DNA from 2 places in the Sedimentibacter sp. MB35-C1 genome. Region 1 is predicted to be linked to the other one. Evidence: a T-box and tRNA genes for the amino acid it is inferred to sense, from the RefSeq annotation. Region 1 holds a T-box; the other holds one or more tRNA genes.

Evidence for each region. A T-box is a leader RNA that pairs with one kind of tRNA and senses whether it is charged. The one in region 1 lies ahead of metG (methionine--tRNA ligase), so its partner is inferred to be a tRNA-Met.
Region 2: it encodes a tRNA-Met, which carries the amino acid that the T-box ahead of metG (methionine--tRNA ligase) is inferred to sense. The anticodon was not compared.

The regions. Positions count from the first base shown of each region.
Region 1 covers NZ_CP133188.1:1,335,778-1,351,010, reverse strand. Annotated here, with positions in the region: gene RBQ61_RS06395 (type III pantothenate kinase) at 453-1,223, opposite strand; gene RBQ61_RS06390 (ECF transporter S component) at 1,234-1,815, opposite strand; gene RBQ61_RS06385 (class IV adenylate cyclase) at 1,904-2,434, opposite strand; gene RBQ61_RS06380 (threonine/serine exporter family protein) at 2,559-3,338, shown strand; gene RBQ61_RS06375 (threonine/serine exporter family protein) at 3,348-3,779, shown strand; gene RBQ61_RS06370 (desulfoferrodoxin) at 3,878-4,261, shown strand; gene metG (methionine--tRNA ligase) at 4,314-6,263, opposite strand; T-box leader at 6,342-6,571, opposite strand; gene RBQ61_RS06360 (hypothetical protein) at 6,644-6,865, opposite strand; gene RBQ61_RS06355 (PHP domain-containing protein) at 7,063-7,890, shown strand; gene RBQ61_RS06350 (hypothetical protein) at 7,917-8,297, opposite strand; gene RBQ61_RS06345 (LysR family transcriptional regulator) at 8,385-9,293, opposite strand; gene buk (butyrate kinase) at 9,471-10,541, opposite strand; gene RBQ61_RS06335 (bifunctional enoyl-CoA hydratase/phosphate acetyltransferase) at 10,570-11,466, opposite strand; gene RBQ61_RS06330 (AraC family transcriptional regulator) at 11,469-12,314, opposite strand; gene RBQ61_RS06325 (aldehyde dehydrogenase family protein) at 12,452-13,819, opposite strand; gene RBQ61_RS06320 (UbiX family flavin prenyltransferase) at 13,955-14,536, opposite strand; gene RBQ61_RS06315 (SLC13 family permease) at 14,576-15,233, opposite strand, start outside.
Region 2 covers NZ_CP133188.1:2,891,891-2,896,729, reverse strand. Annotated here, with positions in the region: rRNA gene RBQ61_RS14100 (23S ribosomal RNA) at 1-2,626, shown strand, start outside; rRNA gene rrf (5S ribosomal RNA) at 2,809-2,925, shown strand; tRNA gene RBQ61_RS14090 (tRNA-Asn) at 2,929-3,000, shown strand; tRNA gene RBQ61_RS14085 (tRNA-Met) at 3,056-3,131, shown strand; tRNA gene RBQ61_RS14080 (tRNA-Glu) at 3,143-3,214, shown strand; tRNA gene RBQ61_RS14075 (tRNA-Val) at 3,222-3,294, shown strand; tRNA gene RBQ61_RS14070 (tRNA-Asp) at 3,372-3,448, shown strand; tRNA gene RBQ61_RS14065 (tRNA-Thr) at 3,506-3,578, shown strand; tRNA gene RBQ61_RS14060 (tRNA-Tyr) at 3,597-3,681, shown strand; tRNA gene RBQ61_RS14055 (tRNA-Gly) at 3,684-3,758, shown strand; tRNA gene RBQ61_RS14050 (tRNA-Gly) at 3,774-3,847, shown strand; tRNA gene RBQ61_RS14045 (tRNA-His) at 3,860-3,936, shown strand; tRNA gene RBQ61_RS14040 (tRNA-Cys) at 3,952-4,025, shown strand; tRNA gene RBQ61_RS14035 (tRNA-Arg) at 4,035-4,108, shown strand; gene RBQ61_RS14030 (PhzF family phenazine biosynthesis protein) at 4,288-4,839, shown strand, end outside.

The DNA.
Region 1 (15,233 bases):
AGGTAAATAAATTATAACAATTGAAACAAAAGTAGAATATTTAATCTTTGTATTCAAATATTTATATAAATAAACAAAGTTTTTTAAACTACAAAGACCATATAAATAAAATAAGTTATAAAATATAATCGGCTCTAGATTATTCCAAAATAAAAAAATAAAGAACGGAATACCTATTATATAAAACAATGTTAAATGTGCATATATAGCCGTTTTAGGGCTTTTTTTCATGAGATAATTAGATACAAATATTGCGACTTTATAAAATATGAATAATACTACTAAATACGATAAATAGTATACAAACAATTTTAAATCCCCCCATTTGTTTTTACAATTATATACATAATATCATTTGTGGAATAATTTTACAATGGATTTTAAAATTACTGTAGAAAAAACAAGAAAATAATAGCCTGTCCTTTAACAATGACAGGCTATTATTGCAATCTTTATCTTTGATTTTTATCGTGTATTATTTTAAGTCCCTTGAACAAAAGCTGAGAGTCATATACATCTATCGTGTCTGTTTCATCATATATTATTCTTCCCAGGCCTCCTGTAGCAATTACTTTCATGCACTGGGTATTCATTTCTTCTTTTATTTTTTTGATAATGTACTCAACTTGTCCAATATATCCGTACACTAACCCTGCCTGAATACTTGTAACAGTATTTTTGGCGAGTATTGAATCAGGTTTTTTTATTTCAACACTGGGAAGCTGAGCTGTTTTTTGCCACAGAGCATCTGCGGTTATTTGTATTCCCGGAGATGTTATTCCGTATTTGAATTCACCTTTTTCACTGACAACATCGTATGTTGTTGCAGTTCCAAAATCAATTACAAGTAATGGCCCGCCGTACATATGATATGCCGCAACAAGACCAACAATTCTGTCTGCACCTACTTCTCGAGGATTATCAGTAGATATTGTTATTCCTGTTTTAATTCCCGGGCCCACTATTATAGGATCAATGCCAAAATATTTTCTTAACGCATTTTCAAAAGAATGCATTACATTGGGAACAACTGACGAAACTATAGCACTCTTTATTTTTTTATTATCGATGTTGTTGTGATCTAATAGATTCAATATAAATATACCATATTCATCTGAAGTTTTTTCACTTCTGGTTACCATTCTCCAGTTTCCGACGATTTTATCCCCGTCGTAAACACCAACAACTATATTTGTATTTCCTATATCGACCGCTAATATCATGAACTTCTCCTTATCTGTTGATTTTATTATATACCTTAACTACCGCTGCTGTTCCAACTCCTGCGGCGGTACTTTCTATCAAAGCACTTGTAGTTACTAAAAAAATGGCAAATGCCGCAAATGTGGTTCCAATTCCAAACTCTGTACTTAACCTAACTATCTCATCACTGTAAACAACATAAAGCATAAAAATAACGAGTCCCGTATTCGTAAGCGCTCCTGACACTCCTGCAGCAAGTAAAGACACCGTTTCATTTTTGATTATTTTATTAAACAATTTAAAAATATAGTATGGGATAACACCTATAAATATTCTTGGCAAAACAGCAACCAGTGGGTTTAAAAAAAGATAGTCCAGCGGTGATGCCGGTGCAGTCAAAGCTCTAATAAGTGTTGCAAAACCTGCAAGTGCACCCATAACGGCTCCTGATTTAGGCCCGAGTATAACACTTGTTATTATTGTCGGCAAAAAAAGCAAAAGTGCCATTGATGCAGAAGTTGTGGGAATTGCCGTCAAAGCAACAAAGACAATAGTAAGTGCCAGCATAACTCCTAAAAAAGTGAGTTTGCTTGTTTCAAATTTCCTATTCATTTAAATTTCCTCCTGTTCTCGTTCTGCAAGCAGATACAAGACTTTTTTTATGATATTTTACCACACTTTTTTATAAATTCAAATAATTTTATTCCTTGCTAAGTTCATCAATAGGTTTAGTAGTAACCTGGCTTCTATCCAAGTCCAAAAGTGTAATGGCTTTTTCCAGATCCTCCTCAGAAGACATTTCTATTTCCAGATACGGTTTTGAATATGTTTTCTCGTCCCATGTATCTATTTCAAATATAATATTGTCATATTCATAGGATCTTCTGTGCTTATATCCCGGTTTTTTTTGTTTATACCCTAAAAGCTTCAATATCTCTGCCGTACTTTCCCAGTCAGATATCTCAGTCTCAATTTCTTCATTTACTCTCAATGTAGTTCTATTTAAGCTTCTCTTAAATGTCAAGGTGTGTTTTTTCTCTCCGTTCAATAAATTCTCTGTTATCCTGATTCTTAAATATCCGTTGTATGTTTTTTTAAGAAAGCCGTCACCAGTCTCAAATCTATAGTTAACCTGATTCTCATCCTTTATGAGTTTCGCTCCCACATTAATGAGCTTTTTTTCAATCTCATCTTTATCTATATTAAGAACTTTAACTTCCCTTTCTTTCATGTTTTTCCTCCAAGATTGCATTTTAGACATTATATCACAGAATAAATATATTTACATAATAATCATAAAAAAATGTTAATATAATAAAAACCGTGTGCTATAATTAGTCATATGTGGAGGTGATATGTTGAAAGTAAACGCAAATGTTCTGTTAAAGGTAATCAAACTCTCCGCTCAAATAACACTTGAAAACGGAGGAGAAACTTACAGAGCAGAAGAAACCATCAAGTTTATATGCAAAGCATTTAAAGTAAAAGAAATTGACGCTATTGCAACTCCCACTGGATTTTACCTAACTGTATCCATAAACGGAGATGATCACTATACAATTGTAAAAAGAATAAGAAAAAGAACTATAAACCTCCAAAAAATTAATGATGTAAACAATATATCCAGACAAATAGCTTCATATTCCATTTCATTGAACGATGCACTGAAAGAATTAGAAAATATTAGCAGCAACCGCGTCGATCAATATAAATATCCGCTATTGTATACCGGAGTTTCTTCCGCTTTTTTTACGGTGCTTTTCGGAGGCGGTGCATTCGAGTTTATGGTTGCGTTTTTAACCGGAATTTTGATTTCCGCCATATCGAAAGGATTTGAAGAACTTCAGTCGTATCAGTTTTTCTCAAATATTATGTCAGGAGCTGTATTAGCTTTCACTGCCATTACAGTTACTACGCTTTCGGGAATAGGAAATTATAATTACATTATTGTCGGCGGAATAATGCCGCTGCTTCCCGGTCTTGCAATGACCAATGCAATTAGAGATACAATTAGAGGCGATTTGATTTCAGGTATAGCACGAGCTGCTGAAGCCATGCTTGTTGCATCTTCATTGGCTGCCGGAGCCGGTGCTGTTATTTACACGGCTTATTCCGTGGGGTTCTTAGGAATATAGGAGGGTATTATGTATGTTATAGCAGAAATGTTTTATTGTTTTGCAGCCACACTTTTTTTTGCAGTTTTAATGAATGCTCCAAAAAAAACTCTTATTTATTCTTCATTGACGGCTTCGCTGGGATACATTATTTATGAATATTTTATTTTAAAAGGAAGCGCTTTTTTAGCTTTTTTCCTGGGAACTGTTTTTGTTGCTACATTTGGGGAAGTTTTTGCCAGAAAGCTTAAGATGCCTGCAACTATATTTATTTTTCCTGGAGTAATTCCTATCGTACCTGGGCTTGGGCTTTATGAAACTATACTTGCATTTGTTCAGGATGACATATTTCTTGCTCTTGAAACAGGTGTAAGCACCATCCTCAATATTGGATGCATGGCAGTAGCAATGGCTCTTGTAAGTTTAATCGCAGTAAAAGTTAAAGTAAAAAAAGTTGGCTGATAAAATTAATATATGTTTTAATCAAATATTATTGGGTATATAATAATCGTTGGTTGATACAATAATTAAAATTTAGATATAATTTATAGGAGGGTATTATGTGCAAAGTAAAATTCTTTTTATGTGAAACTTGCGGAAATTTAGTAAGTTTATTAAATGAAGGTGGAGGAACTCTTGTATGTTGCGGAAGTGATATGAAAGAATTGACTCCTAACACAGTAGATGCTGCTACTGAAAAGCATGTACCGGTTGTGGAAGTTGAAGGTAATAAAGTGACAGTTAAGGTTGGAAGTGTAACTCACCCTATGGCTGAAGAACATTGGATTCAATGGATTTACCTTGAAACTAAGGAAGGCGTTCAGAGAAAATGTCTTAACCCAGGAGATGAACCAAAAGCTGTCTTCACACTGAATGACGGAGACAAAGCAGTTGCCGCTTATGAGCATTGCAATCTTCATGGTTTATGGAAAAAAGAAATTTAACAATATTATTAGAGAGCTGTACATGTACAGCTCTCATATTATTTCCCTAATCCTAAGATACAGTTGCCCCGCTTTCGATGTCCTCAAGCGTAGAAAGCATAGTTAGTTTCTTACCTTTTTCTGCTGCCATAAGCATTCCTCTTGATTCAACACCTCTTAGATTTACAGGTTTTAAGTTATAAACTAATATTACCTTTTTACCTACTAAATCCTCAGGCTTATAATACTTCGCTATTCCCGATACGACCTGTCTGGTTTCATCTCCTACCTTCACTTGAAATACCAGAAGCTTATCAGCATTCGGATGCTTTTCTGCTTTGATTATTTCTGCCACTCTCAAATCAAGCTTGTCAAAATCATCAATTGTTATTAGTTCTTCTTCGCTTTCTTCTTTCTTTTCAGGCTGTACTTTTTCGGCTACACCAGTTTTCTTTTCATTCATTTTATTAATTTCTTCCATTTTTTTAGCAGCATCTATCCTTGCAAATAATATTTCCGGTGTTCCCACCTTTTCGCCTGGAACCATACCGTTAAATTTCTGAAGTGACTCCCAATCCTTTTTGTCTGTATTAAGCTGAGTAAATATTTTTTGAGCAGTTTCAGGCAAAAAAGGCTCCAAAAGCACAGCAGATATTCTGATGGACTCAAGAAGGTTGTATAAAACAGTTCCGAGTCTAGCTTTTTTGTTCTCATCTTTTCCAAGAATCCAAGGCTGAGTTTCATCAATGTATTTATTGCTTCTTCTCAGCAAAGTAAATACTTCATCTATTGCATCTGATACCTTGAGCTCATCCATTTTCTTTTCAACTTTGGCCGGAGTTTCCAGCGCAAGATTGATCAGATCATTATCAATCGGCTCGCTTTCCGATTGCGGCAGAATCTCACCGTCAAAATACTTGTTAGTCATTGTAATAGTTCTATTAACAAGATTACCTAAAATATTTGCTAAATCTGAATTGATTCTTTCTATTAATAATTCATATGTCAGTGTTCCGTCATTAGCAAATGGCATTTCATGAAGCACAAAGTATCTTACAGCATCTACGCCGAACAAATCTACCAAATCATCGGCATAAATAACATTTCCCCTTGATTTGCTCATTTTACCTTCTCCGACTAAAAGCCAAGGATGGCCAAACACCTGCTTAGGAAGTTCTTCTCCCAATGCCATCAATAATATAGGCCAGTAAATTGTATGGAACCTTAAAATATCTTTTCCTATCAAATGAACATCAGCAGGCCAGTATTTTTTATACAAGTCACTATGGTTTCCGTCGGCTTCATACCCAAGGAATGTAATATAGTTGCTCAACGCATCAATCCATACATAAACTACGTGCCCCTCGTCAAATGTCACAGGAATTCCCCAGTCAAATGATGTTCTTGAAACACACAAATCCTGTAATCCGGGTTTTAAAAAGTTGTTTACCATTTCATTTTTTCGTGATTCGGGCTGAATAAATTTAGGATGCTCTTCTATATGTTTCATGAGTCTGTCTGCGTACTTGCTCATCTTAAAGAAATATGCTTCTTCTCTTGCCATATGTACTTCTCTTCCGCAGTCAGGACATTTTCCGTCAACCAGCTGTGATTCAGTAAAGAAAGCTTCATCCGGAGTACAGTACCATCCTTCGTAGTATCCTTTATATATATCTCCTTGGTCGTAAAGTTTCTTAAATATGTCCTGAATTTTTCTAACATGCATCGGATCTGTGGTACGTATAAATTTATCATATGTTGTATTCATCAAATCCCATATGCGCTTAATCTCAGCCGCTATCTCATCGACAAACTCCTGAGGAGTCTTATTTGCTTCCTTCGCTTTAATTTGTATTTTTTCGCCGTGCTCATCTGTTCCGGTTTGAAAATATACGTCGTATCCATTCAGTCGTTTAAATCTTACGATACTGTCAGCAAGTACAATCTCATATGTATTTCCAATATGAGGTTTGCCTGATGTATACGCAATTGCAGTCGTTAAGTAATATTTACCCTTGTTCATATTTTCCTCCCATTAATATTTCATTTTTGCAATTCATTGCGCCTCCGAATAAAAAGAGAAAGCCTCTTTGCCAAAAGGCAAAGAGGCGAAGTTACGCGTTACCACTCTTTTTCGCACATATCTCGCAATATGTGCCTCAACAGGTCAAAAAACCCGTGTACTGTAACGTGTACTCACGTTATGCCCTAGCATCAGCTCAGGCACAAAGCTCCAAGGCCATATTCATTTTATAACCAATCTCCGGCTCACACCATACCCGGTTCTCTATGTCATGATTATAAAACTACTCTTCTTTTCATCGCTTCTGGTTATTTTATTTATTATTGTTTATCTTATGTAAGACTATACATAAATCTCAAACTTTTGTCAATATTTTTTAACTAAAATATAAATTGTATACACTTAACTATTGCCACAATTATACCTATAATTATAGCCGGAATTATCAATAATCCTATTCCAAGTGGAATTAAAGCAATAATTACTACAAGTCCTACAAAAGCGCCTATAATCGTAAACAGAATTTTAAATAATATAACTCCTATATTTACTGCTGCAAATATAAATATAAAAAACACAACTAATCCTATTAATATTTCCATTGCACATCTCCCATTTATTAAATCATATTATATATTATATTTTATATATTACGCGCGAAAGCTTCAAGATATATTAGTATAAAATTAAAATATGATTAAAAAAGTTTATATATGAGCATACTCTTTTCGACATATAAATAATTAGCAAAAAGTATTAAAAAATGATATAATAAAGTAATATAATTTGGGAGCATGCGATGATTGATTTACACATTCATTCCGTTTTTTCCGACGGAACCGATACTATAGATGACATAATTAAAATCGTAAAACAAAAAAATATTCCTGCTATTTCATTAACAGATCATGATACTACCTACGGAGTAAAGGAAATTCAAGAAAAAGCCTCAAAAGAAAATATAAGGGTTGTTCCGGGAGTTGAAATATCCACTGTATCAAACGACCACATAATCCATATACTCGGCTATAATATAGACACTGATAACAATCAGCTTCAGGAGCTTCTAGGCACTATTTCAAACTACTTCGGCAAAACATTTACAGAGCATTATAACTGGCTTTATAAAAACCACATTTTGGATTTTGATATTAACAAGGTGATAAAGTATGCCTCATACAAACAATCCATAGCCTTGTCAGACATATTAAAAGCCATGATAGCTGATGGCGCCCCTTATACTCTAAAGGACTGGCCTGAATTTTTAGAAAAAAAAATAATGCATTTTCATGGACATTTCAGAGAAAATTATCCTGTTCACCCCACCGAAGCAGTGGAAGTCATCAGACAGGCTGGAGGAACTGCCGTATTTGCTCATCCGGCACGAATCGGTAATGCAGATATGGGAGAAATGGAAATACTTTTGCCCCACGGTCTTGGCGGTGTTGAGGTATATTATCCTTACCACAATAAAGAACTGGTAGAAAGATATGAAAAGTTTGCCGATGCCCATCAATTAATCAAAACAGGCGGCACAGACTGGCACGGTGAAGAGCTAACAACATGGAATGTTGAAATAGGAGATTATGGAATAAATTTAACTGATTTTATTTTCGGAGGATGTTAAAAAAATGCCATCCTCCGGTTTGTTTTTTATTCTTGCAACTTTTTTACAATATTGTCAAGTACCTTATTTACATTATCTATCACCTGGCAATATTCCTGCTCTGTAATATTGTCAATATGAATTCCCATTGCCGCAACAACAGTACAGTCAAGTGCAGTTGCCAAATATTTTGCCGCCTTATATGTTAATTCATCCTCTCTGTGTCCCTGAACACATATGACGCTTGTCGATGCTGTTCTTTTCACTTCTTTCTTGTAATCGAATCTGGGTACTGCAACAGCAGCGGCACCCAAATGATATTTTTCTCCTCCTCCGATTGCAACATTTATATCCCTTCCACACTTTACTACCATTGCCTCAACAACGCATTTACCAGCTCCTGCTCTTAATTTACAGCTTTCAAGCATATTTATAACCTCACAATAATGAATTTTCACACAAAAAACCGCAAAAAATATTACCTTATCCGCAGTGTTCCACATCTTGTCATGTACTTACTTACCTAAAATACTGTTACTTATATCATTTTTAACATATTCCTTTATATAGCTTTCAAAACATTTGACCGTATGAGTTTTACTTATATGTTTTTTAGTAACAAAATAAACTTCCCATACGGGCCCGTCTTTCTTAAATGGTATTGCTTTAAAACCAGTCAATGGCATATCCTCAACAGCAAAATCAACTGTTATTGCTAATCCGAGCCCCTGCTGGCATAATTTATGAGCAAGACTCAGCTCAGTAGTTTCAAAAACTATAACAGGAGAAAAACCCGCTTGTTTGCATACCTTTTTAAAATTATGATATATCTTAAATTCGCGGCTTTCAAGTATAATTTTTTCATCTCTCAAATCATTTATACTAAGTTTGTTTTTAGATGATAATTTGTGCTCATTCGGAACTAAAACCATAGGTTTGTATGAAGCTATAAGTTCGCTGTCAAGTTCTTCATTATTTATGGGACCTTTTATCAGCCCGCAATCGGCATCCCCATCCAAAATTGCTCTTTCAGCCTTAAAATCTGAATACTCCCACCATTTTAGATTGATATTAGGAAACCTTTTCTTAAATTCAAAAAGAAATTTAGGTGAAAAAGCTGCAATAACTCCATAAGCAGATGCCAGACTTAATTGTCCAGATATATTAATATAATTTGTATAATAATTCTCCATTTCTTCTAACTCCGAGATAATATGCTTAGCTCTTTCTGCTAATATTTCTCCATGCTCTGTCAAAGTTAAACCGTTTGCAGCTCTGTAAAAAAGAGGTATATTCAGTTCCTGCTCAAGATTAATAATAATTTTACTTAATCCCTGAGGCGTTATGTACAAGGACTTAGCAGCTTTTGTTATGCTTCCGTCACGACACACTTGCAAAAAACTGTTTAAATCTTTTGTATCCATACAAACATCCTTTCTCTTATAACAATTATTAGCCATAATTATACCATGAATCACTAAAATTTGAATCCAAACTTTATTGTATTTTACATGAATCGATATTTAACATCAAAAAAGCAGGATTTATTCCTACTTTTTAGTATAATATGCCTTTAGTACTTCTTAAATTATTTATGTTAACTATTTATGGGATATATAACTCGCTTTACTTTCTCCTCGAAGGGCTTCTAAAGCTCCTCTCGCCAATGACTCCATTTCGTTTTCTCCTGGATAGACAACTATAGGCGCAATAAATCCTACACTATCTTTAATTTTTTGTACTATCGTTTTAGAGTGAGCAATACCACCTGTTACTAAAATAGCGTCTACTTTACCTTGGAGAACTGCAGCCATTGAACCTATTTGTTTACATACTTGATATATCATAGCATCTAAACATAACCTTGCTTTTTCATCAGTCACAGCTCTTTCTTCTACTTCTCTGCAATCAGCTGTACCTAAATAGGCCATCAAGCCACCTTTGCCGTTAAGCATTTTTATTACTTCATTATAAGTATATTTTCCGGAGAAACATAATCTTACTAAGTCTCCAACCGGCAATGCACCTGTACGATTTGTTGAAAATGGCCCATCCCCTTCTAGTCCATTATCTCCATCAATCATACGTCCATTTTTATGAGGAGCAACAGAAATTCCTCCTCCTAAATGAACCACTATTAAATTTAAATTTTCATATTTCAGGTCATATTCCCTTGCATATCTTTTTGCAGTAGCCTTATGGCTCAAAGCATGGAAGCTGCTTCTTCTCTCTATTAAAGGATGTCCTGATAATCTTGCAACAGGTTCAAATTCGTCTGTTATTGGAGGGTCAACTATTAAAGGAGTAGCTTTACAACTCTGGCTCATCTGGTATGCTATTTTGCTACCCAAGTCACATGGATGCTGTCCCCATTTACCGCTTGCCTGCTGCCGCAGCATTTCCTCATCTACTTTATACACTCCACCTTCTAAAGGTTTTGTATGACCTCCTCGGCTAACGACTACATCCAAAGAATTTCTGTCTATATTATTTTCTTTCATAAAATTTTCTATTATGTCTGTACGATATTCATCTTGCTCCCAAAAATTTAAAAATTCCTTTATTTCCGAAGAAGGATGTTCTATATTGGACTTTACAACACAAGTATCATCTTCATAGTATGCTACCTTTGTAGAGGTAGAACCCAAGTTTATTACTAATATCTTATACAAATTGCCACCTCATTAATACATTATATTTTTATGATATATAAGATGCTAATGCTATTGAAAGAAGTTTCCCTTCAGTAGATTCTGTTCTTGAAGTAAATACAATTGGAACAGCTGCACCAACTGTTGCTGCAACAACTGTCTTTCTGGCAACATATGTAATTGATTTAGTCAATGCGTTTCCAACCGTAAGATTGGGTACAACAATTATATCCGCATTTCCGGCAACAGGGCCTGAAATCCCTTTCGCTTTTGCTGCCTCCAATGATACTGCATTATCAAAAGCAAACGGGCCGTCAACTACGCATCCTTTAATTTGTCCTCTTTCAGCCATCTTGCTTAATACTGCCGCATCTATAGTATCCTGCATACCAGGATTTACTACTTCAAGTGATGCCAATACAGCAACCTTAGGCTTTTCATTACCCAGTTTATGAGCTAAATCCACTGCATTTTCAAGAACTTCTTTTTTGCCTAATAAATCAGGATTAACTGTAATAGCACAATCAGTAATAAACATTAATCCATCTTTATTTTTCTTTTCCAAAATAGAAATCTGAGTTATATGCCTGCCGGTATTTAAGCCCTTTTCTTTATTTAGTATAGCTTTTAAAAATACCGATGAATGAAGCATCCCTTTCATTAAAGATCCGGCTTTACCTTTAACCACCAAATCTACTGCTAAATCAGCGGCTTTTTTATGATCGCTTTCATCTATAATTTCTGATTTCAACTTCAAATCGCTTGAAGAAATTAATTTTTCTATCTTTGCTTTATCGCCTATTAATATGAATTCAGCAAGTCCATTCTCTTCAGCTTTAGCAACTACCTCCAGGACCTCATTATCATCTGCGGCAACTACTGCTATTTTTTTTGATTTTTTTTCCCTTGAAAGTTCCATAAGATGTGCAAAATTTTTTACATACATGATTAATTCTCCTTTTCAACCAAGCTTGCATACTTGTTTTTAAAGCTATCAGGGCTTAATCCCATGTACGCCTTAAAATCTTTGATAAAGTGAGCCTCATCAAAATACCCATTCTCATTTGATATTTGAATAAGGCTGCGTTTAAATCTTCTGTCAAGCAGCATACGCAAAGTGTTTTGAAATCGAAATATTTTTATATATTTCTGTGGTGAAATACCATATTCCGATGTAAATCTTTTTCTGCAATAACGTTTGCTGTAGCCTGAAAGCTCTGCAATCTCATCCATTGTAATTGTAAGATGATTCATATACAGAATTATGGCTAGATACTCTTCAAAACAAACTGAATAATCAACGTCCAACCAATTATCAATATAATGCTCCTTAAACAGATCTATTCTGTTTTGAAAAGTTGATGCCTGAATTATTTTATATTCAATATCATTTGTTTCCAACAAATTATTCAGAAGTGTATGCTGATCGCGACATTCTGTCGGCGGCATTTTCCAGCCTTTTACACCAAAAAGTGAGTATGGCTTGACAATAAAATATGTAGTATTAGGTTTCAAGGGGATCGTTTGGCGTAATAAACTTGTTCCATAGAAATATGCCTTTGGCTCTGATGGAATACACTCAAATACGAAATTTGTTGAAGCATCTGCTATGAGTTCAAGATTTGCGCTTTCTCCCTTTCCTGTTGTAAATTGACTAAACAAAGCATTCGATTTAATAGATATTGGATTTAGTTCTTGACATGATTCTATGTAATCTATTGCTTCTGCTTTCACCCATGGTTGGATCTGTGACGGAGCTGTTGCCATAATCTTTTTCATATCTGCAACTATCATGAATTAATCCTCCATATCAATATTCTATAAACTATAACATTTTGAATCAATTTATGCTATTACAAATGCAGCTGAATTAATTATTGTCATTTTAAGGGCATGAAACCGAGTAAAATACCGCAATTTTATTTTTTAAACTAATCAGCCCAAATTTCTTCGGAAGTCTGAGCTTTATTTTTTGATGGTAAAGCAATGACCGAAACATTAATAAGGTGCTCGTATGTAAGGTTTTCAGAAATGCTGTTGTTGCCCCACGAACCACATCCTATACTTGGTGTAGGTTTAATGTTTGCCATCATACCTATACCAGTCGAAGCAATTCCGGGAACATTGACAAGAAGCCTGCACACAGGAATTCTCAAGCTGGCATATTCAATATATTCCTTATTGTTTGAATGAAGTACGGCAGTATGACCGGCTCCTTGGAACAGCAAATTTGTTCTTGCAATTTCAACAGCTTCCTCAAAGTCATCATATGTCAGTAATGTAAGCACAGGACACATTTTTTCAGAACACAATGGTTCTTCAGCTCCGTGTCTGAAAGCTTTCAGTACCACAATTCTAGTTTCTTCAGGAATCTTTACACCAGCCTTTTCAGCCACTTCAAGTATCGGTTTGCCAACTGCTTCTTTTGCTGTATGTCCATCTTCAAATATAACCGATTTGAATTTTTCTATAACATCAGATTTATCGCTATAATAAGCTCCGTTTCTCACAAGCGCATCTACAAGCAATTGTTCGCAGTCCTTATGAACTATAGCACACTGATCTCCTGCGCATATTATACCATTATCAAAGCTTCTGCTCATAATTATGTCGCGTGCAACCTTATCATAATCATTACAATCATCGCCTACAATAACCTGAACATTACCTTGCCCTACGCCAAATGCCGGCTTTCCGCTGGAATAAGCAGATTTAACCATTGCCATTCCTCCTGTTGCAACAACAACATCCACAGTGCTCATAAGTTCTTTAGTTTTTTCAATAGAAGGCTCTGTTATAATCTGAATAACATTTTCAGGTGCTCCAATACTCTTAAGCGCCTTATTCATAAGATCAACTGTATATTCGGTAACGTTTTTCGCTCTAGGATGTGGAGCAATAATAACCGTATTTCTTCCTTTAAGAGCTAGCATAGCGTTGCCAAGTGAAGTCAATGATGGATTTGTTGTAGGAGTTACACAACCTATGACTCCCTTTGGCTTTGCTACATATGTCAACCCAAGTTCTTCATCTTCTCTAATGATGCCTACCGACTTTTGGTTTTTCATTGTTGTCCAAATGCCATCTCCAATATTAGAGTTTTTTAAAACTTTGTCCTCCACATTGCCCATACCAGTTTCTTTTACAGCCATTTCAGCAAGCTTACGAGCTTCACCTGCTACAGCTTTAGCAATTACTCTACACATATTATCAGCTTGAGCTTGAGTACAATCTTCAAGTTGTTGCAATGCTATTTTGGATTTTTCAACCATGTTTTTTATTTCGTCGTTATAGTTCATAATATACACCATCCCATTCATTAATTTATATGACACATAGATGATATTATAAACATAAGACTTGCACATTGTAAAAATGGGAACATCTTCAAATTTTATGTGATTTATATTAACAATATATTGCGTGCACTCAGCTTAAAGCTTCGAATCACCACAACTTTTACCTTCCCATGCGATAAATTTTTTGTGGTCAAATCCAAACTGCATGAGCACTTTCCCTATTATATGATTAACTTGTTCCTCAATTGTTTGAGGATTGTTGTAAAATGTTAATAGAGGAGGAATTATAACACATCCTAAATCCGAAACTTCCTTCATATTTCTTATATGTACCTTTCCAAATGGCATTTCTCTGGGAACCAACACAACTTTTCTATTTTCTTTTAAGCATACATCAGCTGCACGTATGAGCAAATTTTCTGCATACCCGCATGCAATTCCTGATAAAGTCTTCATGCTGCAGGGTATAACAACCATTCCATCCGTCCTGAATGAGCCGCTTGAAATAGAAGCCGCCAGGTTATTGTTGCTGTGAACAACATCAGCAAGGCTTTCCACATCCTCAATCTTTAATTCTGTTTCAAGTCCAAATGTTACTCTTGCTCCCTCAGAAATTACCAGATGCGTTTCACATTCTGGGTAAGCCTTTAAAGCCTTCAACATATGGTATCCAAGTATTACTCCGCTGGCACCTGAAATTCCTACAACTAATCTCATAATCTCTCCTCTATATATAAAACATATTTTCTTTATTTATTAAAATAAACCTATCATTTTCCAATATGGCACTTCTAACAAAACAATTATAAAAACTACCGCAATCAATGGGATTCCCAGCTTCATTACTTCTTTTTGCCCATACATACCGTTTTCTTCTCCTTGTCCCACAAGCATATTCAAATGGTGGAAAGGAAGAATGTAGTGTATACCGATTGAAGTATATACCAGTAATGTAGTTATTATAGGACTTATTCCCATAGGTTCAGTAAATATTAACAGAGCTGGAATAGCTATTCCCATTACGGCTATTACACTTCCCAAGAACATATGTATTCCCATGGATATTACTGCTATTATAACTGCCAGTATATACGGATTTTCAGGAATTGATGAAGGCAAGATAGTGTCTGCTATCCATGTATTCATACCGGTTACTCCTCCAACCTTTCCTATTGTCATGGCTGCGGTTAGAAACAAAAGCACATGTACCGGTACTTCCCCCCACTGCTTCGGTGTAAGTACCCCTCCAATAGCAGGTAAACTCATCAGCATGGCTATGAGAAGTGTAATCCATCCTATATTTATACCGTGTATGGAATCTGTCATCCACAACACAACTGCAATAGCAAGCCATATAATTGTTCTTTTTTCTATACCTGATATTTGTCCCAGAGAATCTAGTTTTTCTTTTATC
Region 2 (4,839 bases), 1.6 Mb from region 1:
GGAAGCAGGGAGGACCACCTCCCAAGGCTAAATACTACCCAGTGACCGATAGAGAACAGTACCGTGAGGGAAAGGTGAAAAGAACCCCGGGAGGAGTGAAAAAGAACCTGAAACCCTGAGCCTAAAAACAGTGGAAGCACAAAAGTGTGACCGCGTACTTTTTGTAGAACGGGCCAACGAGTTACAATATGCAGCAAGGTTAATAACCAAAGGTTAGGAGCCGAAGAGAAATCGAGTCTGAAAAGGGCGAAAGTTGTATGTTGTAGACCCGAAACCGGGTGACCTATCCATGTGCAGGTTGAAGCTAGAGTAAAATCTGGTGGAGGACCGAACCCATTAGCGTTTAAAAGCTACGGGATGACGTGTGGATAGCGGTGAAATTCCAATCGAACCCGGAGATAGCTGGTTCTCCTCGAAATAGCTTTAGGGCTAGCCTCAAGTAAGTATAGTGGGGGTAGAGCACTGAATGGTCTAGGGGCGTTATACGTTACCAAAACCTATCAAACTCCGAATACCATATATATGTTGCTAGGGAGTCAGACTATGTGAGATAAGTTTCATAGTCAAAAGGGAAACAGCCCAGATCACCAACTAAGGTCCCAAAATATAGATTAAGTGGAAAAGGATGTAAAACTACACAGACAACCAGGATGTTGGCTTAGAAGCAGCCATTCATTAAAAGAGTGCGTAATAGCTCACTGGTCGAGTGGTTTTGCGCCGAAGATGTCCGGGGCTAAAATCTATTACCGAAGTTGTGGGATGTCGTAAAGCTCTTCATCTGTTCAATGAAACGATAACTGAGGACATCTCAGTTCAAAATCCTTCATTAATTAAAATAGATAAAAAGGAAGGATTTTGAAAAGCTCTAACGGGGCTAAAATCAAAATTGAGCGAATGAAGAGATTTACGACATCGGTAGAGGAGCATTGTGTACGGATAGAAGCACTACCGAAAGGAGTCGTGGACTGTACAGAAGAGAGAATGTTGGCATGAGTAGCGAAAGGTGAGTGAGAATCTCACCCATCGAAAGCCTAAGGATTCCTGAGGAAGGCTCGTCCACTCAGGGTAAGTCGGGACCTAAGCCGAGGCCAAAAGGCGTAGGCGATGGACAACTGGTTGAAATTCCAGTACCACCTTTAAGCGTTTGAGAAATGGGGTGACACAGGAGGGTAAGCTGGCGCACAGCTGGAAAAGTGCGTCTAAGTAAGTAGGGAGACGATACAGGCAAATCCGTAACGTCAATCCTGAGATACGAATGGGAGCGAAAATAAGTAGTGAAGCAGCTGAGCCCACACTGTCAAGAAAAGCCTCTATCGAGCAAGAAGGTGCCCGTACCGTAAACCGACACAGGTAGGCAAGGAGAGAATCCAAAGATGAGCGGAAGAACTATTGTTAAGGAACTAGGCAAAATGACCCCGTAACTTCGGGAGAAGGGGTGCCCTTCAGAGTGAAGACAGAACTGTTGGAGCTTAGAAGGGCCACAGAAAACAGGCCCAAGCGACTGTTTACCAAAAACACAGGTATCTGCTAAATCGAAAGATGAAGTATAGGTGCTGACACCTGCCCGGTGCTGGAAGGTTAAGGGGAGAAGTCATCGAAAGAGAAGCTTTGAACTTAAGCCCCAGTAAACGGCGGCCGTAACTATAACGGTCCTAAGGTAGCGAAATTCCTTGTCGGGTAAGTTCCGACCCGCACGAAAGGTGTAACGATTTGGGCACTGTCTCAACAATAGATCCGGTGAAATTGTAGTACTCGTGAAGATGCGAGTTACCCGCGGCAGGACGGAAAGACCCCATGGAGCTTTACTGCAGGCTGACATTGGAATTCGGTAGCAATTGTACAGAATAGGTGGGAGGCAGAGAAATCGGTACGCCAGTATCGGTGGAGCCAACGTTGGGATACCACTCTATTGTTACTGAATTTCTAACATGATACCGTGAACCGGTATATGGACACTGTCAGTTGGGCAGTTTGACTGGGGCGGTCGCCTCCGAAAGAGTAACGGAGGCGCTCAAAGGTTCCCTCAGCACGGTCGGAAATCGTGCGAAGAGTGTAAAGGCAGAAGGGAGCTTGACTGCGAGAGAGACATCTCGAGCAGGAACGAAAGTTGGACTTAGTGATCCGGTGGCACCGAGTGGAAAGGCCATCGCTTAACGGATAAAAGCTACCCTGGGGATAACAGGCTTATCTCCCCAAGAGTCCACATCGACGGGGAGGTTTGGCACCTCGATGTCGGCTCGTCTCATCCTGGGGCTGAAGCAGGTCCCAAGGGTTGGGCTGTTCGCCCATTAAAGAGGCACGCGAGCTGGGTTCAGAACGTCGTGAGACAGTTCGGTCCCTATCCGCCGTGGGCGCAGGAAATTTGAAGGGAGCTGTTCCTAGTACGAGAGGACCGGAATGGACAGACCGCCGGTGCATCAGTTGTCACGCCAGTGGCATAGCTGAGTAGCTGAGTCTGGATTAGATAAGCGCTGAAAGCATCTAAGCGCGAAACTAGCCCTAAGATAAGATTTCCCATCACGCAAGTGAGTAAGACCCCCGATATGTTAACGGGTTGATAGGTTGCATGTGTAAGTGCAGCAATGCATTCAGCTGAGCAATACTAATAGGTCGAGGTCTTGACCTCAAAGATGCCCTAACCCAATTTTTTCGACTAAAAGGAGAAAAAAATTGAAGGTAGGTCATTCGCAACGAATTCCCAATTTATGCGACGCAAGGAGCAAGTAAATTGGTGAATGAGACTGCGCAAAAATGTCTAATCTAAAAATTCCTATGCGATTTTGAAAGTTCTGAAAGAACTTTTATATATCTGGTGACAATAGCGAAGAGGACACACCCGTACCCATCTCGAACACGGAAGTTAAGCTCTTCAGCGCTGATGATACTTGGCGGGCAACTGCCTGGGAAAGTAAGACGTCGCCGGGTTATTCCGAGGTAGCTCAATGGTGGAGCAACCGGCTGTTAACCGGTAGGTCGTGGGTTCGAGCCCCACCCTCGGAGTCAGTAATAAGCATGATAATAGGGCCATATATGAAGCTTTGGCAAGAATTATCGTCGCGGGATAGAGCAGTTGGAAGCTCGTCGGGCTCATAACCCGGAGGCCGTTGGTTCGAATCCAGCTCCCGCTACCAAAAAATATGATGGCCCTATGGTCAAGCGGTTAAGACACCGCCCTTTCACGGCGATAACCCGGGTTCGAGTCCCGGTAGGGTCATAAATATGGAAGCTTAGCTCAGTTGGGAGAGCATCTGCCTTACAAGCAGGGGGTCATAGGTTCGAGCCCTATAGTTTCCACTTAAGTCCTAACTTCATTAATCAGAGTTTTCTGAAGAATGTTTGGTAGGTCAAATGCAGTGATTAACTGCAAAAGCGGCCTGGTAGTTCAGTTGGTTAGAATGCCAGCCTGTCACGCTGGAGGTCGAGGGTTCGAGCCCCTTCCAGGTCGCCATTTTAAAAAAGAAGTATAGCCGAAGAGGTAAATTATTGGCGTAATATAATTATATATGCTGGTGTAGCTCAATTGGTAGAGCAACTGACTTGTAATCAGTAGGTTAGGGGTTCAAGTCCTCCCACCAGCTTTGTAACATTAAAAATAAGGAAGAGTTCCCGAGTGGCTAAAGGGGACGGACTGTAAATCCGTTGGCACCGCCTTCATTGGTTCGAATCCAATCTCTTCCACCATTGCGGAAGTGGCTCAGTGGTAGAGCATCGCCTTGCCAAGGCGAGGGTCGCGAGTTCGAATCTCGTCTTCCGCTCCAATATAAATTTATTTTGCGGGTGTAGCTCAATGGTAGAGCCCCAGCCTTCCAAGCTGGTCGCGAGGGTCCGATTCCCTTCACCCGCTCCAAATTATATTTTGGTGGATATGGCCTAGTTGGTTAGGGCGCCAGATTGTGGCTCTGGAGGTCGTGGGTTCGAATCCCACTATTCACCCCAAAAACTTAATATTAAGGCGCTATAGCCAAGTGGTAAGGCACAGGTCTGCAACACCTAGATCTCCAGTTCAAATCTGGATGGCGCCTCCAAAATATCTTGCACCGTTAGCTCAGTTGGATAGAGTGTTCGGCTACGAACCGAAAGGTCGTGGGTTCGAATCCCTCACGGTGCATTTGATTTTAGCAAATAAAAGTAATCCTATCTTATGCTGATAGGATTTTTTTATTTAAAATATTACCGACATAAAAGTTTGTGAGGAAAATAATGGTGAAACAAATATTAAATCATGGTATAATAAAATTATTGACTACATAATATTTTAAGATTATCTATGCGGAAAGGATGATTTAAATGAAATTTAGTATTGTTGATGCATTTACAGACAGGCTGTTCGGGGGAAATCCTGCAGGAATTGTGATGCTTCCGGATGGAGCGGATTTTCCTTCAGATGAAATTATGATTAAGACAGCGGCGGAACTTAGATATTCAGAAACGGCATTTATTAAAAAATTGGGAAATGAAACATTTAATATAAGGTATTTTACGCCTGTGTCGGAAGTTGATTTATGCGGTCATGCTACAATAGCTTCCTTTCATGCATTACTCAATCAAGGAATAATCAAACCGGGTAAATATATAAATATAACTTTGGCAGGGGAATTGGAAATTATGGCAGATAACGACTTAATATTGATGGATATGGCATATCCTAAGATATTTGATACAATTTTCTCCGAAGAAGATATAAATGAGCTTTACAGCGTTATGGGACTTGATTCAAGGGCACAGGGAATATGTAGTAAATATTCTGATATTGAATTGATTCCTAAAAAGGTATCTACAGGACTAATAGATATTATGCTGCCTGTAAAAAATGAAAATGAACTTGAAAAGATTAATCCT